3 regions of the Frankia sp. RB5 genome follow, and region 1 is predicted to be linked to each of the others. Evidence: predicted binding sites of a transcription regulator. Region 1 holds the regulator's gene; each other region holds the start of a gene.

Region 1 (5,218 bases):
CGGCCCGCTCGCCGCTCGCCGCGAGCCGGTGCGTGAGGCGGCGCGCGGGGCCGCCGCCCCACAGGTCGGCGAGCTGCGGGCGGGCGTCGCGCAGCTCGCCGGCGTCGACGCCCAGATGGGCCGGCGCGTGCCCGGGGTCGAAGCGCACGCCGACATGGCGCACACCCGGCACCCAGTGGGCCAGCTTCGCGACCGTGTCCGGCCCGGCGACGATCAGCCGCCCGTCGGAGCTCCAGATGACGTCGACGCAGCCGTCCGGCAGGATCCGTCGCACCATCGGGCCCGCTTCCAGCCCACTCGCGCCCGCGAACCAGATCGTCGCCGGCAGGCGGGCGGCCCGGCGCTCGCGATACACCGCGCCCACGCTACGCCCGTCGGCTGATCTCCCGGATCGCCTGCCGTGCCCGGTCACGTGGCGCGGCCGTGAGCGCGTCATGATCCCCGCGGGGATGGCGCCGGGTGCGGCGGAGTCACCACGACGGGCGGGATCGCCGGAACGAGGCGGCTAAACCGTTCGCGATCCTCGTTGGGGCGTGGGACCCTGGCAGGCGACGGGACGATTCCGCCGGGGAACACCGAAGCGGTGCGGCCGGGCTGGCCCGGGCCGGCCCCTTCGATGGCGGGATCGCCCCCGGGTCACCGAGAAGGCGTGTGACCTGGCTAAATGAACCGGCGCGGAATGCCGCGGCAGCGGGCCGCGTTGAGAACGGATGGTATGACACTTCCTGCCGACGCCCTGGACGCGTCCACCCTCGACAGATCCCTCATTGAACTCACCGATGACGATTCGGGCAATCTTTCGGGCTTTTTCGCCGAATCCGGCGACGAGCTCGATCTGGCGGACCGAGCGGCCCTGCGTCGAGTACCGGGCCTTGCCACCGAGCTGGACGACGTCACCGAGGTCGAGTACCGCCAGCTGCGGTTGGAGCGGGTGGTACTGATCGGCGTGTGGACCTCGGGCTCGCTGCGGGCGGCCGAGGCATCGATGGCGGAGCTCGCCGCGCTGTCCACCACCGCCGGCTCGGTCGTCCTCGACGCGCTCGTGCAGCGCCGCGACCGGCCGGACGCGGCGACCTACGTCGGTTCCGGCAAGGCCCGTCAACTCGCCGAGGTCGTCGCCGCGACCGGCGCCGACACGGTGATCTGCGACGGCGAGCTCACCCCCGGCCAGCTGCGCCAGCTGGAGGAGATCGTCAAAGTCAAGGTCATCGACCGGACGGCTCTCATCCTGGACATCTTCGCCCAGCACGCGACCTCCCGAGAGGGTAAGGCGCAGGTCGAGCTGGCCCAGCTCCAGTACATGCTGCCCCGGCTGCGTGGTTGGGGTGAGTCGATGTCGCGCGCCGCGGCCAGTGGTGGCGGGCGCGCTCCCATCGGTACCCGCGGCCCCGGTGAGACGAAGATCGAGACCGATCGGCGCAGGCTGCGCGCCCGGATGGCCCGGCTGCGCCGTGAACTCGCCGGGATGTCCACCGTGCGGGAGACCAAGCGCGCGGCGCGGCGGCGCGGCGAGGTGCCCGCGGTGGCGATCGCCGGCTACACCAACGCCGGCAAGTCCTCGCTGCTCAACCGGCTCACCGGCGCCGGCGTCCTGGTGGAGGACGCGCTGTTCGCCACCCTCGACCCGACGGTGCGCCGGGCGACCCTGCCGGACGGCCGCGCGTTCACCCTGACCGACACGGTGGGTTTCGTACGCCATCTTCCCCACCAGATCGTCGAGGCGTTCCGCTCGACGCTCGAGGAGGTCGCCGACGCGGATCTCCTGCTGCACGTCGTCGACGGCTCCGCGCCCGACCCGGCCGCGCAGATCTCCGCCGTCCGCGAGGTCCTCAACGACATCGACGCGGGCGGCGTGTCCGAACTGATCGTCGTCAACAAGGTCGACGCGGTCGCTCCCACCGTCGTCGCGGAGCTTCGCCAGCTGGCGCCCGAGGCGGTGTTCGTCTCGGCCCGGACGGGGGAGGGGCTCGGCGCGCTCGTTGACGCGCTGTGCCTGCGGGTTCCGCACCCGGACGTCGAGTTGACGGTGCTCGTCCCCTATACCCGGGGTGAGCTCGTCTCGCGGGTCCACGCCCACGGCGAGGTACTCGGGCAGGAGCACACGGCAGACGGAACCCGCCTCACCGCGCGGGTGTCGCCGGCACTCGCCGCCGATCTCGACGCCTTCCGGGCCTGACCCACGCCGCGCCGGGTCCGGACGCCTGACCGGCTCCGCTCTGACCCGGCCGAAGCACGCCCGGATCGGCCTGAGTTCGTCGGACCGCGGATCGCCCAGCGGATCGGGCAGACCACGGATCGGCCGGCCGCCACGCGCGGCCGGCCGTCGCGTGGTCAGACCCTGCGCAGCACGGCGACGATCCGGCCGAGGATCGTCGCCTCCTCGCCCGGGATGTCGTTGAAGGCAGGGTTCTCCGGGTGCAGCCAGATCTTCCCGTCGCGGACGCGTAGGCGCTTCACCGTCGCCTCACCCTCGATCATCGCGGCGACGATCTCGCCGTTGTCCGCGACCGGCTGCTGGCGGACCACCACCCAGTCGCCGTCACAGATCGCGGCGCCCATCATCGACTCGCCGACCACGCGCAGCAGGAACAGCGTGCCCTCGCCGACGATCTCCTTGGGCAGCGGGAAGACATCCTCGATCGCCTGCTCGGCGAGGATCGGGCCGCCGGCCGCGATCCGCCCGAGCACCGGCACGTAGGCCGCTGACGCCTCGCCGCCGGGCGCCGCGGCGGCCTCACCGCCGAACGCGGGAACCACCGCGGCCGGCGCCGCCTGGGCGCGGCGGCGCGGGCGGTCCGGGCTGAGCACCTCCATCGCCCGCGGACGGTTCGGATCCCGCCGCAGGTAGCCCTTCTCCTCCAGCACCTTGAGCTGGTGCGCCACGCTGCTCGTGCTGGTCAGGCCGACCGCCTCACCGATCTCGCGGACGCTTGGCGGGTATCCGCGCCGCTCCACGGCGGCCCGGATGACCTCGAGCACCTTGCGCTGCCGGGGGGTCAGTCCGGCCGCGTCCGCGGGGTTTTCGGGAAAGGCCCGCACGTTGCCGCGGGCCCCGCCCCGGCGTGTACCCCTGCCTTGGGTGGTCATCGCTACCGCTCTCCTCGTCGCGTACGTCGTTCGTCGCGTACGTCGTTCGTCACGTACCTACTCGTCGCGTACGTGGTCACCAGCTGGTCACCCCACGTCCGACGGGTGAGCGCCGCGTCGCGGTCGGGATCGCCCGCGATCCCGACACCCCCACGGCGTGCGTCCGTCCGCGACCCGGAGAATCCACCCGGTGCACACCTGATCGTCTTGACGGTAACCGGACGGTCGCGGAATCTCAAACGCTTGTTCGAGCGTGTCCTCTTGCCAGATCCGCGCCGGGTGCGACAATCGACCAGGAGTTCGATCGAACTGGGGTTCGCCCGCCTGGTGGTCCCGGCCCGCTCGCCACGGGAGGATGTCGTGAGTCCCAGCTGCTCGGCGCAGGTCATCGACCTGGCCGTGGTCCGGGAACGGGTCGCCGGGCGGTCCGCGGGAGCGCCGGCTGGCCGTCCCGGTCCTCGATCGGTGCCCGCCAACGCCGGTCTGTTCCCGTCCCATTCCCGGTCCCGCGAGGCGAGGGCGGCGCCTGGTCGGGTGTCGTCGCCGAGCTGCCAGGGGCCGCGGGGCGGTGCGGCGTCGCGCGGGCCCGTGGCGCGCCGGGACGGTGCGAGGTCGGACGGCACCGCGGCGCCGCACGGGCGGGATCCGATGCCGGCGCCTGGTCGCGGGCCGGCCAGCGGGGTTCCGTCGCGGTCGCGAGTGCGACGGGAGCCGGCGCCTCTTCGGCTGACCAGGCGTGGTCGGGTGGTGGTCACCATGGCCGCGGCGATGCTCATCGCGGCCATGCTGGCGGTGGTGGTGCCACGGGCCTCGCTGGCGTGGTCGGACGAGCCGCCACGCGGCCACCTGGTCGTGGCGGGGGAGTCGCTGTGGGAGATCGCCGCCGTGCTCGAGCCGGACGCCGACACGCGCGTGGTGGTCGATCGGCTGATGCGGATCAACGATCTGTCCTCCGCCCAGCTCACCCCCGGCCAGTTCCTCTTACTGGATGGGTGAGGCCCGGCGGGGGTATGTCGGGAGCCGCCTGATCGGACACCGGCGGTCGCGACGGCGGGTGGTCGATGGTCGCCGCGGTGACGCCTCCGCATCGGGCCGGGTGCGGGCGGTTGAGGCGGCTTCGCCCAGGGTCGTCGGGCCCCCGCGGGCTGATGTCCTCGTGTGGCATGCGGGGGGTCGGTTTTCCCATCCATGGGGTCGTGCGCTAAGTTGGACACAACATCTGGTGCTTACGTAGGTGTAAGTCATCCACAGGTGGATCCACAGGTCTTCCACAGAACGAGGGCCGCTCGTCCACAGGTCCCACCGGATCGGTGCGGCGGTGGGGCCCGCGGTCCGTCCCGGTGCGCCGACGTCGGGACGGTGCGGAAGGGCTGTCGGCCGGCTCGGTGAAGGAGGCGTCTCGCGTGCGGTGCCCGTTCTGCCGGCATCCGGACAGCCGTGTCGTCGACAGCCGAGAGGCCGAGGAAGGCTCAGCGATCCGGCGCCGGCGCTCCTGCCTCTCATGCGGCCGCCGGTTCACCACGATGGAGGAGGCGTCGCTGCGGGTACTCAAGCGCAGCGGTGTGACCGAGCCCTTCAGCCGCGCGAAGGTCATCGCCGGCGTGCGCAAGGCATGCCAGGGCCGCCCGGTGCGCGACGATCATCTCGCCCTGCTCGCGCAGCAGGTCGAGGACGCGGTGCGGTCCGCCGGCTCGGCGGAGATTCCCGCGGAGGCGATCGGCCGGGCGATCCTCGGCCCGCTTCGCGAGCTCGACGAGGTGGCCTATCTCCGGTTCGCCTCGGTGTACCTCGCCTTCGAGTCGCTCGCCGACTTCGAGAGCGCCATCACGGCGCTGCGGTCCGAGACCTCCGGCGCCCGCCGCGGCGCGGAAGCGGCCAGGAACGCCGGCCGCCGCGGTGACGACGACGGCCCGAGCTCGGCGACGGGTGCGTTGGAACGCGCCGGACCTGCCGCGGTGCCGCCGGACGGGGAGCTCGACGGCGAGCCCGCCCCCGCCCGCGGCGGCCGCGCGGCGGACGGTGCCGACTCCGCCGCCCGCCGACGCGCCGGCACCAGCCAGCTGAACGTCGTGGAAGGCGGCCTCGGCCGGGACGGGCTCGTCGCGGGAGAGCACGGTGCGGCCAGGGCGCT
Region 2 (5,218 bases), on a different contig from region 1:
GACAGCGCGCCCTCGACCTCCGCCGAGCTGATGTTGATCCCGGCGCGGATGACGATGTCCTTCTTGCGGTCGACGATCGCCAGCCAGTCGGCGTCGCCGTGCCGGCTGAGCACGCCGATGTCGCCGGTGCGCAGCCAGCCGCCAGGCGCGACCGCGTCTGCCGTGGTCGACGGGTCCAGGTAGCCGGAGAACAGATCCGGCCCGCGGCTGAGAACCTCGCCCGGGCTGCCGAACGGGACGTCGCGCTCCTCCTCGTCGACGATCCGCACCTCGACGCCGGCCTGCACGGCCCCCTCGGTCGTCAGGCGAGGCACCTCGGGGTCGGTGACCAGGGACAGCGTGATCGACGGATGCTCGGTACTCCCATACCCCCGGGCTACGACGACGCCGGCCCGTTCCAGCCGCTCGACCAGCGGGCCGGGCACGGGCGCGCCGCCCAGGCACGCCGCGCCCATGAGCGCCGCGAGCGCGGGCGTGCAGTCGGGATGGTCAAGCAGCGAGGTGGCGAACACCGGTGCGTAGAGCCCCGGCGGCAGGCCGAACTCGGCCATGATGGCGAGCACCCGAGCCGGATCCCAGATGTCGACCAGATGGATGCCGACACCCCGGAACGCCGGCGCGAGCCCGACGGCGAGCATGCCGGTGACGTGGGCCAGCGGCGCACCACCCAGGCGTGGCAGCGTCCCCGGCTGGCTCGGCACGATGTGATGGCGCACCTCGGACACCAGGGCGCGGTGCGACATCAGCACGCCCTTCGGGTCCGACGTCGTGCCCGACGTCCACGCGATCGCCGCCGGGGATCCCGGATCGACCGCCGGTACCGGCTGCTCGTCCGCCGCGCCCGCGACCAGGTCGGCGAAGGAGGTGGCCCAGCTCGGCAGCGGACCGTCGCCGACGACCGCCACGGTGCGCAGCGCCGGCAGATCCCCGCGCAGCGCCTCGGCCTCGGCCAGGTAGTCGCGTCCGCGGAAGTGGCGCGGGATGACCAGCGCCACCGCCCGCGACCGGCTCAGGATGTGGCGCAGCTCCTTCTCGCGGTAGTACGACGCGATCGGCACCAGCGTCGCGCCGGACAGCGCGATCCCGGCGAAGCACACCAGCGACTCGGACCAGTTCGGCAGCTGGAAGGCGACGGTGTCGCCCTGCCCCACGCCGCGCGCCCGTAACGCCTGGGCCAGCGACCGCGCCGCGCTCAGCACATCCGCGTAGGTGCCCTCGTAGGGATGCTCGGCGGAGTGGACGCGCACCGGCGACGACGGGTTCCGGCTGAACGCCTCGACGATCGCGCTGGCCAGGGTGGAGCCGTCCCACCAGCCGGCGGCCGTGTAGCGGGCGAGCAGCTCGGCGTCGGTGGGCAGGAGCGCCCCTGCCCAGACCGGCTCGTCCGCGGCGCCACTCCCGGCCTGATCAACCGGATCTGTCTCGAGCGTGCTCACCGTGACGCCTCCCAGCGCATCGACATGCGAAGACCCTCGTTCCCGTTCGGTGGACGCGGGTCCGGCACCTCCCGTGCCGCCCGTCACATCCCCTATTACCGGACACTAATCGACGTGGGCTGGTTCACGCCGCCAACCCATGTTCGCTGCCTACAAGCACAGGCGCGGTGAGATCGGTGCAATCCGACCGTAATGCCGGATACTGTTTACTGTGACGTGCACCACGGGCGGCATCACGTCGAGTCGGCCGGCCCCGGAGCGACATGGGCAGGTAGAGCGGGCATGGGAGGTCTGGTCGTGAGTACGGCAACCGGGTGGGTCGCGTCGCAGGAGGTCGTCGAGCCGGCAGACGCCGGAGTGGATCCGGTCCGGCTGGAGGCGCTGGTGCGCCACGTCCGCGATGCCATGGCGACGTTTCCGCTGCCGTCAGCGCAGCTCGCCGTCGCGCGCGGCGGCCAGCTGGTACTGAACGCCGCGTTCGGCGACACCGATCTGACGCGCCGCTACGTGCTGCAGTCCGCCGGCCGCACGGTCGTCGCCTCGATCGCCTGGCAGTTGCTCGACCAGGGGCTGATCAGCCTGGATGACACGATCGCGTCGATCATCCCCGAGTTCGGCACGAACGGGAAGGACGTCGTCACCGTCGAACAGGTGCTCACCCACACCGCCGGACTCCCGTTCGCGCCGCTGGGCTATCCGAAGATGCTGTCGCACGACGAGCGGATGGCGGCGTTCGGCCGGTGGCGGCTCACCTACCCGCCGGGAGCCCGGCTGGAGTTCCACCTCACCTCGGCGGCATGGATCATTGCCGAGCTGGTGTGGCGGCGCACCGGGGTGACCATCGCCGAGTACCTGCGCACCCGCCTGTGCGAACCGCTCGGCCTGTCGCTGGAGCTGGGCGTCCCGGTGGAGCGGCAGGCCGACTCGGTCGCACCGATGATCGCGACCGACCGGACATCCGACGACCAGGAGGTCGATCCCTGGGGGCCGTGGTACGTCTCCCGTCCGGAGATCCTCGCGGCCGGGGAACCCAGCCACTCGCTGGTCGGCACCGCCGCCGACGTCGCGCTGCACTACCAGGCCGTCGTTCACTCGGGCCGGTGGTCGCCGGAGATCGTCGCCGAGGCCACCCGGGTCCGGCGTAGCGAGGCGCCGCACGGCGACCAGCTCTACGGCGGCGGCGACATCCCGACGCACATGGGCCTGTTCACCACGATCAGCGGTCGCTACAACGGCAGCTGGCTGCCCACCGTCGGCTCCCCCGCGACCTGGGGCCATGGCGGCGCCGCCTACCAGCTCGGCTTCTACGATCCCGAGGCCGATCTCTCGGTCGCCTGCCTGACGAACGGCTACCCGCTCAGCGGCTACGACTACACCCGCCGAGGCGTCTCCTACCTGGTCAACCTCGCGAACCTGGCCGCCGCGACCGTCAGCTGAGCTCACCTGCGGCCGCGACCTTGTCCACAGCCGTGAGGGCGCGTTCCAGCTGTCCACAGGTCAGAACATGTGTTCGATGATCCGGGCTGCCTGATCTAGCGTTGTTTCATGGTCATCGACACTCGGACCGGTGCGACGTCCTGCCGCACAGGCCGTCCCTCCGGCCCGCCCCCCGACCCTCTCGGCTCGCCTCCCGTTCCACCGTCCGATCCGTCCGACGCCGGTCCGGACACGCTCCCCGAGGCCGCCGGTCCCTCCTCCGCTTCCGCGTCCGTGCACCCGCCGTCGTCTGACGGTGCTGGGGGTGGCATGCCTGGCCGGTTCGCGGTGCTTGGTGAGTTGTTCGATGTGTTGTTGTCGGAGGAGCCGTGGCGGCTGTCCGACGGAGAGCTCGACATGCTGTTGGAGAAGGCGGGCCGGTTGGGGGGCCGGGTGGCGGCGCTACGCGGCCGGTTGATCGTCGAGGCGCAGGAGCGTGGCCTGGCGGCTCGTGTGGGCGCGGTCGACGTCGCGAGCCTGCTGCGGGACCGGTTGGCGCTGGCCTCGCGGGAGTCCCGCCGTCAGGTCAGCCTGGCGCTGGCGGTCGGCAACGGGCCGTGTGCGGCGACGGGGGAGGCGCTGGCCCGCGGGGAGATCACCGTCGAGCACGCCCACGTCATCCGCGAGGCCATCGAGGGTCTGCCCCGTGATGTCACCGACACCGAACGTGCCACCGCCGAACAGATGTTGATCGACTACGCCGGCACGTTCGACCCGTACCGGCTCGTCCGGCTCGCCGCCCGTATCCGCGAGCAGCTCACCCGCGTCGACACCTCCCCCGGCGGCGGCGACCCCACCGCCGCCAGCCGCGACGGCCAACCCGACGGCCCCCCGACCGGCGGCGGCAACGACAACAGCGGCGCTTGCGACAACGGTGGCGCCCCCCGCCGGTCGGGACGCGGCGACGACGACGACCGTCCCTCCCCCGACCCCGCCCAGGTCCGCGGCCTCACCTTCACCGACACCCCCCGCGGCACCACCCTGATCAGCGGTGAACTCGACGCCGAAGGCGCCGCGCTGCTACGCACCGCCCTCGACGGCCTCGCCGCACCCCGCCCCGCCACCGACGGCTCCCCCGACCCCCGCAGCCCCCGCCGCCGCCAGGCCGACGCCCTCCTCGACCTCGTCACCCGCGCCCTGAACGCCGCCGCCGTTCCCCTCTCCGGTGGAGTTCGCCCGCACCTGACAGTGCTCGTGCCCTGGAACACACTCCTCGCCGGCGGCCTCGACCCGGCCACCACCAGCTGGGGACTACCGCTGCCCCGCGGCGTCCTCAGCCGCCTGGCCTGCGACGCCGAGATCACCAGGATCATCCTGGACCCCGCGGGCGTCCCCCTCGACGTCGGCCGCACCCACCGCGTTGCCACCCCCGCCATCCGCCGCGCGCTCGCAGCCCGCGACCACGGCTGCGCGTTCCCGTCCTGCGACAGGCCACCCGCCTGGACCGAATGCCACCACGTCACCGGCTGGGAGAACGGCGGACCCACCGCACTGTCGAACATGATCCTGCTCTGCGGCCAGCACCACCGACAGGTCCACCACGACAAGTGGACGATCACCTTCGAACCCGACGGCCTGCCCTCCTTCATCCCACCCCCACACATCGACCCTCACCGCCGACCCCGCCGAAACCCCTACAACCGACCACTCCCCAACTTCCGCCAGCCATGATCGAGGCTCACGGGCCTGAGTGGATCGATCGTCGCGGCACCCACCGAGGTCGGTGCGCCGCTGCCTCCGAGCCGCTGGCGGTAGCCGCTGTCGGTAGCCGCTGTCAGTGAATCTTGGTCATGGCATGGGCAGAGGTCGGCCGGCGTCCTCGGGCGGGCGTGGGCCGTGGATGAACCTGTCGGCCTCGGCGATCGCGACGTCGTTGATGCTCGCCTCACGCCGACGCATCAGACCGTCCTCGGCGAACTCCCACTGCTCGTTGCCGTAGCTGCGCCACCACTGACCGCCGTCGTCGCGGCACTCGTACTGGAAGCGAACGGAGATCCGATTGCCGGTGAACGCCCATAGGTCCTTGCGGAGTGCGTAGTCATGCTCCCGCGCCCACTTGCGGGTGAGGAAGTCGACGATGGCGTCCCGGCCCTGGAAGATCTCGTCACGGTTGCGCCAGATCGAGTCCTCGGTGTAGGCGCCCGCGACCCGAACCGGGTCCCGCGTGTTCCAGGCGTCCTCGGCGGCCTGCACCTTCTGGCGCGCGGTCTGCTCGGTGAACGGCGGTAGCGGTGGTCGCATGCGGACTCTCCCCTCAGGATGGGGCGATGCGCCGACCGGCCTGTGCCTCCGCACGTCGGCCGATG
Region 3 (5,218 bases), on a different contig from region 1:
CCGCCGGGGCCGACGCAACCGTCGCCTCATCCTCCCCGGGTGGGCTGCGCGGCCGGACCCCGCCACGCCGCCGGTCGGCTGGTGATGAGCCGCGGATGGGCGAACGCGGCGCGGGCCGCCTCCCGCGGCCAGACGGTGTGCGACGCCCCGTCCTGCCACTGGACGACCGGGATCTGATGGCCGACCTGCAGTCCGGTGGCCTCGTCGAGGCGGAACCGGCCGAGCAGCGTCGTCGTGTCGATGCCGCGGGCGGCGGCGAGCACGGAGGCGTCCTGGACGCCGCCGCAGAACCGGATCGCCCGGCCCAGGACCAGCCCGGTGACGTAGGCCCAGGCGGCCGTCTCGGTCGGCGCGACACCGTGCAGCGCGGTGTAGTCGGCGGTGAACTCGCGCGCGGTCGGGCCGGTGGCCGTCCCCCGGGTGTCCTCCGGGATCCAGCTGCCCGGGGCGAGCAGGCGTTCGCGCAGGTCACCGAGGCTGGCGGTGGCCTGCGCGCTGACCGCGGTGGAGAACGCGGCCGCCCGCCACGGGCGGCGCAGCAGGATGTTCGCCGCGGCCAGCTCGTCGTCCGGCGCGGCGTGCACGATGAGGATGTCGCCGGGTGGCAGCCGGCTCGCCGCCTGGGTGGCCCGGCCCGGCGGGAAGACGTGTGAGGCGACCTCGAAGGCCTGCGCCCCCGCGGCCGCCCGCGTCCCCGAGGCGATCTCCACCGCGGTGTCGCCGGAGGCGAGTAGCACCACCTTGCGGGCCCGCCGGTCGGCCGCGCGCACCACCGAGAGCACCCCGCGCGGCCAGGTGGACGTGGCCGCCGCGATGTTGACGACGTTGGGGAACGCCTGGCGGACGAACCGGGTCGACGGCGCGCCCGTGTTGAACACCACTCGGTCCGTCGCCGCGCAGGCGGCCAGCGCCGCGCGGTGGCCGTACGGCCCGAGCAGGGCGTCCGGCCGGGCGGCGACGGCGGCGCGCATCGCCGCGGCCGGGTCAGGGTGGGCGTCGTAGGCGGTCAGGCTGATCTCGTCCCAGGGTGCCGGCAGATGCTCGTCGCGGGCCCACAGGGTGACCCCGCGCAGGCCGGCCAGCCCCTGGGCGGAGTCCGGCCCGGTCAGGGGAGTGACGAGGGCGACAGTCAGCGGCGTCGTCATGGTCGGTGTTCCTTGCGGTCGTTCACCTGTTAAGCGTCCCATGCGAGATATGCGGAATCTTCGGGACGCCTGTCCCGCCGTAGACTGCGCAGGAATGCGGGGAACAGGACGCGGGGCCGGAAGGCGGTTGGTGAGGTGGCGCGTAGCTCCAGTCGGACGGGCGATCCGCCGCCCCCGCCCGATCCGCTGCCGGTGGCCGTCGTCGACAGCCACTGCCATCTCGACCTGATGGACACCGAGGTGGCGCCGGCACTCGCCGCCGCCACCGCCGTCGGTGTCACCCGTGCGGTGACCGTCGGTGTCGATCTTCCCACGAGCCGGTGGCAGGCCGAGGTGGCGCGGGCCCATCCCCAGCTCTACGCCGCCGTCGCCATCCATCCCAACGAGGCGTCCCGCGGCGTGAGCGAACAGACATACGCCGATATCACCGAGCTAGCCCGACAGGACAAGGTCCGCGCGGTCGGGGAGACCGGTCTGGACTACTACCGGACGCCACCGGAGGGGCACCTCGCCCAGCAGGAGAGCTTCCGGCGGCACATCGCGATCGCCAAGGAGACCGGGCGCGCGCTGATGATCCACGATCGTGAGGCGCACGACGACACGCTGCGTATCCTCGCCGAGGAGGGCCCGCCCGAGACGGTCGTGTTCCACGCGTTCTCCGGCGACGCGGCGATGGCCCGGAGCTGCGCGGACGCCGGGTACGTGATGTCGTTCGCCGGCAACGTCACCTTCAAGAACGCGGCGAACCTGCGCGAGGCGGCCGCCGTCGCCCCCGCCGAGCTGCTGCTCGTCGAGACCGACGCGCCGTTTCTCACCCCCGTGCCGTGGCGTGGCCGGCCAGGTGGGCCGTACCTGATCCCGCTGACCCTGCGGGTGCTCGCCGAGACGCGGGGAGTGGGCGTCGCCGAGCTCGGTGCCGCGGTGGCGGCCAACTCGGAGCGGGTGTTCGGGCCCTGGTAGGCATCGATGCTTCGGGCGCTGGTGGCGCTGGTGGCGCTGGTGGCGCTGGTGGCGCTGGTGGCGCTGGTGGTGGTGGCGGGCTGCTCGCGGCGGCGGAGTTGCGGGCGTTGGCGCGTGCCCTTGACCTGCAGCCGACGAAGCGGCGCGGGCAGAACTTCCTCGTCGATCCGAACACCGTGCGCCGGCTGGTGCGTCTCGCCGGCGTCGGGCCGCAGGACACGGTGCTCGAGATCGGCCCAGGCCTCGGCTCGCTGACCCTGGGGCTGCTCGACGCGGCCGGGGCCGTCGTCGCGGTCGAGGTCGATCCGCCGCTGGCCGCGGCTCTGCCGGTGACCGTCGCCGCCCGGCTGGACCCCGCCATCGCCGGCCGGCTGCGCGTGGTGCTCGGTGACGGGATGACGGTGGGTCCGGACGACCTGCCGGAACTGGTGGCCGCGCCAGGCGTACTCGCGGCGAACCTGCCCTACAACGTCGCGGTACCGCTGCTGCTCGGCGTGCTGGAGCGGTTCCCGTCGCTGTGCCGTGGACTGGTGATGGTGCAGGCGGAGGTGGCCGAGCGGCTCACCGCCCCGCCCGGCGGTCGTGTCTACGGGGCGCCCAGCGTGAAGCTGGCCTGGTACGCGCGGTCCCGGCTGGCGGGCGGGGTGCCGCGTCCGGTGTTCTGGCCCCAGCCGAACGTCGACTCCGCGCTCGTCGCCTTCACCCGCCGGGACGAGCCGCCCGGGCGGCCTGAGCAGCGCCGCGCGGTGTTCGCCGCCATCGATGCCGCCTTCGCGCAGCGCCGCAAGACCCTTCGGACGGCGCTCTCGCCCTGGGCCGGCTCGCCGGCGCTCGCGGCGGAGTTCGCCCTCGCCGCCGGTGTTGACCCCGGCGCGCGTGGCGAGACGCTCTCCGTCGACGACTTCTGCCGGCTGGCGGACGCCCGCGCGGTCTCCACGCCGTAGTCGGCGGCTGCGACCGTCACTCGCTGCCTCCTCCCTGGAGGATTCTCTGGACTCTTCGTTGTCCACAGCCGTCGGACCGGGCCGGTCGCCTCGTCCACAGTCTTCAAACATGCGTTCGACAGTCCGGGTAGCTCGTCCTATGGTCGTTCCATGGTCATCCACGCGGCGCGGGGCGAGATTCCCGGCACCACACCGGTTCCCCCCGACCCACCGCCCCAGGCCGATGCCGACCTGTGCGGCCTTCTCGACTTCACCGCACCACCCGCCCCGTCCAGCGCACCGGACTCCGCCGACCCCCACGGCCCACCCGACCCGTCGGCCCGGCCGAGCGGCGGTTCCGATTCGCATTCCGGCGCCGCGGCGGGGAGTCTGGGGGCCCGGCTGACGATGATTGTCGAGCACATCCAGGGGATGCTGGCCGACGAGGCGTGGCCGCTGTCCGATGGCGAGCTCGACGCGCTGTTGGAGGGCGTCGGCCGATTGGGCGGTCCGGTGGCCGCGGTCAACAACCGGCTGATCACCGAGGCTCTCGACCGTGGTCTGGCACCTCGTCGCGGGGCCAGCGACATACCCAGCCTGCTCCGCGACCGGCTCGCCCTGTCCACTCGCGAGGCCCGCCGCCAGGTCGCGCTGGCCCGCGCCGTCAGCGACGGCCCGTGCGAGGCCACCGGGCAGGCCCTTGCCTGCGGCGACATCACCGTCGAGCACGCCCACGTCATCCGCGAGGCGATCGCCTCCCTGCCCATCGATATCACCCCCCAGGAGCGGGCCGACGCCGAACAGACCCTGCTCGGCCATGCCCGGGTCTTCGACCCCTATCGGCTAGTCAGGCTCGCCGCCCGCATCAGGGAGGACCTCACCCGCGTCGACCCTTCCCCCGGCGCCGACAGCAGGACCGGGCAGTCCGGTGATTCCCCACACGACGACAGCGACGATCCCGGCCGCGGGCCTGGCGACAGGGACAGCGACGCAGACACGCCGGGCAGCGAGGACAGGGGGTCCGGCGAGGACAGCGGGTCCGGTAGATCCGAAGGAGGAGACGAGGACCAGCGGCCGTCGCCTGACCCGGCCGCGGTCCGACGCCTCTCCTTGCGCGACACGCCCGAGGGCACCACGCTGATCAGTGGTGAGTTGGACGCCGAGGCCGCCGCGCTGCTGCGCACCGCGCTGGACGGCCTCGCCGCGCCACGCCCGGCCGTCGACGGCATCCCTGACATCCGAAGCCCGCAGCGCCGCCGCGCCGACGCCCTCGTCGAACTGGTCACGCGGGCGCTGACCGGTGCCGTCGTACCCGTCAGTGGCGGGGTGCGACCCCACCTCGTCGTGCACGTTCCCTGGGACACTCTCGTCAGGGGCGGCCTCGAGCCGGCCATGACCGACTGGGGGCTTCCGCTACCTCGTGGGGTCCTCACGAGGCTGGCCTGCGACGCCGAAGTCAGCAGGATCATCCTCGATCCCGCCGGAGTGCCGCTTGATGTCGGACGATCCACTCGAGTGGTCCCGTCGAGCCTCCGCCGTGCCCTCGTCGTCCGTGACCAAGGGTGCGCGTACCCGGGCTGCGACGTCCCGCCGAGCTGGACGGAGTGTCATCACATCACCCCGTGGCAGCACGGCGGGCGCACCATGCCCCGCAACCTGGTCCTGCTGTGCGGCGCCCACCACCGGCAGGTCCACCACGACAGGTGGCGGATCCTCGTCGAGGACGATGATCGGCCCTCCTTCATCCCACCGCCGCACATCGACCCCCGTCAGCGCCCCCGCCGCAACCCCTACGGTCAGCCCCCACCCACCCGCCGCAGGACATGACCGCGGGCTGCGGCGGCGGTCTGAGCACGCACCATCGGCAATCGGGCCGGCGGCTCGGGTCGGCGGGTCACTGCGGGCGAGACGCGCGGCGGGCCGGGATCAGCTGGTGGCGATGCCGATCGCGCGGCGGACGCCGGTCAGGACCGGGCGGGCTCGGTCGCGCGCCTGCTCGGCGCCGGTGGCGAGGATCACATCCAGCTCGCTCCCGGGGGCGACCAGCTCGTCGTAGCGCTCGCGCAGCGGGGACAGCCAGGAGCTGACGGCCTCGAACAGGGCGTTCTTCAGCTCACCCCAGCCGGTGCCGCCCTGCTCCAGGCGGGCCCGCATGTCCTTGACCTCCTCCGGTGTGGCGAAGTTCTCGTA

The links. Region 1 encodes LexA, which represses DNA repair genes until DNA is damaged. Its sites were predicted from a motif close to CGAACNNNNGTTCG; they were not measured.
Region 2: the regulator LexA is predicted to act here: its motif matches at 2,936-2,949, upstream of AC6EXY_RS12165 (HNH endonuclease signature motif containing protein).
Region 3: the regulator LexA is predicted to act here: its motif matches at 3,154-3,167, upstream of AC6EXY_RS02735 (HNH endonuclease signature motif containing protein).

What each region holds. Positions count from the first base shown of each region.
Region 1 covers NZ_JCBATA010000066.1:10,244-15,461, forward strand. Annotated here, with positions in the region: gene AC6EXY_RS26835 (AraC family transcriptional regulator) at 1-364, opposite strand, end outside; gene hflX (GTPase HflX) at 716-2,176, shown strand; gene lexA (transcriptional repressor LexA) at 2,332-3,087, opposite strand; gene AC6EXY_RS26850 (LysM peptidoglycan-binding domain-containing protein) at 3,832-4,083, shown strand; gene nrdR (transcriptional regulator NrdR) at 4,491-5,218, shown strand, end outside.
Region 2 covers NZ_JCBATA010000019.1:5,134-10,351, forward strand. Annotated here, with positions in the region: gene AC6EXY_RS12155 (AMP-binding protein) at 1-1,436, opposite strand, end outside; gene AC6EXY_RS12160 (serine hydrolase domain-containing protein) at 1,734-2,873, shown strand; gene AC6EXY_RS12165 (HNH endonuclease signature motif containing protein) at 3,183-4,583, shown strand; gene AC6EXY_RS12170 (nuclear transport factor 2 family protein) at 4,701-5,153, opposite strand.
Region 3 covers NZ_JCBATA010000003.1:162,880-168,097, reverse strand. Annotated here, with positions in the region: gene AC6EXY_RS02750 (ABC transporter substrate-binding protein) at 27-1,145, opposite strand; gene AC6EXY_RS02745 (TatD family hydrolase) at 1,281-2,105, shown strand; gene rsmA (16S rRNA (adenine(1518)-N(6)/adenine(1519)-N(6))-dimethyltransferase RsmA) at 2,282-3,049, shown strand; gene AC6EXY_RS02735 (HNH endonuclease signature motif containing protein) at 3,200-4,855, shown strand; gene AC6EXY_RS02730 (tryptophan--tRNA ligase) at 4,955-5,218, opposite strand, start outside.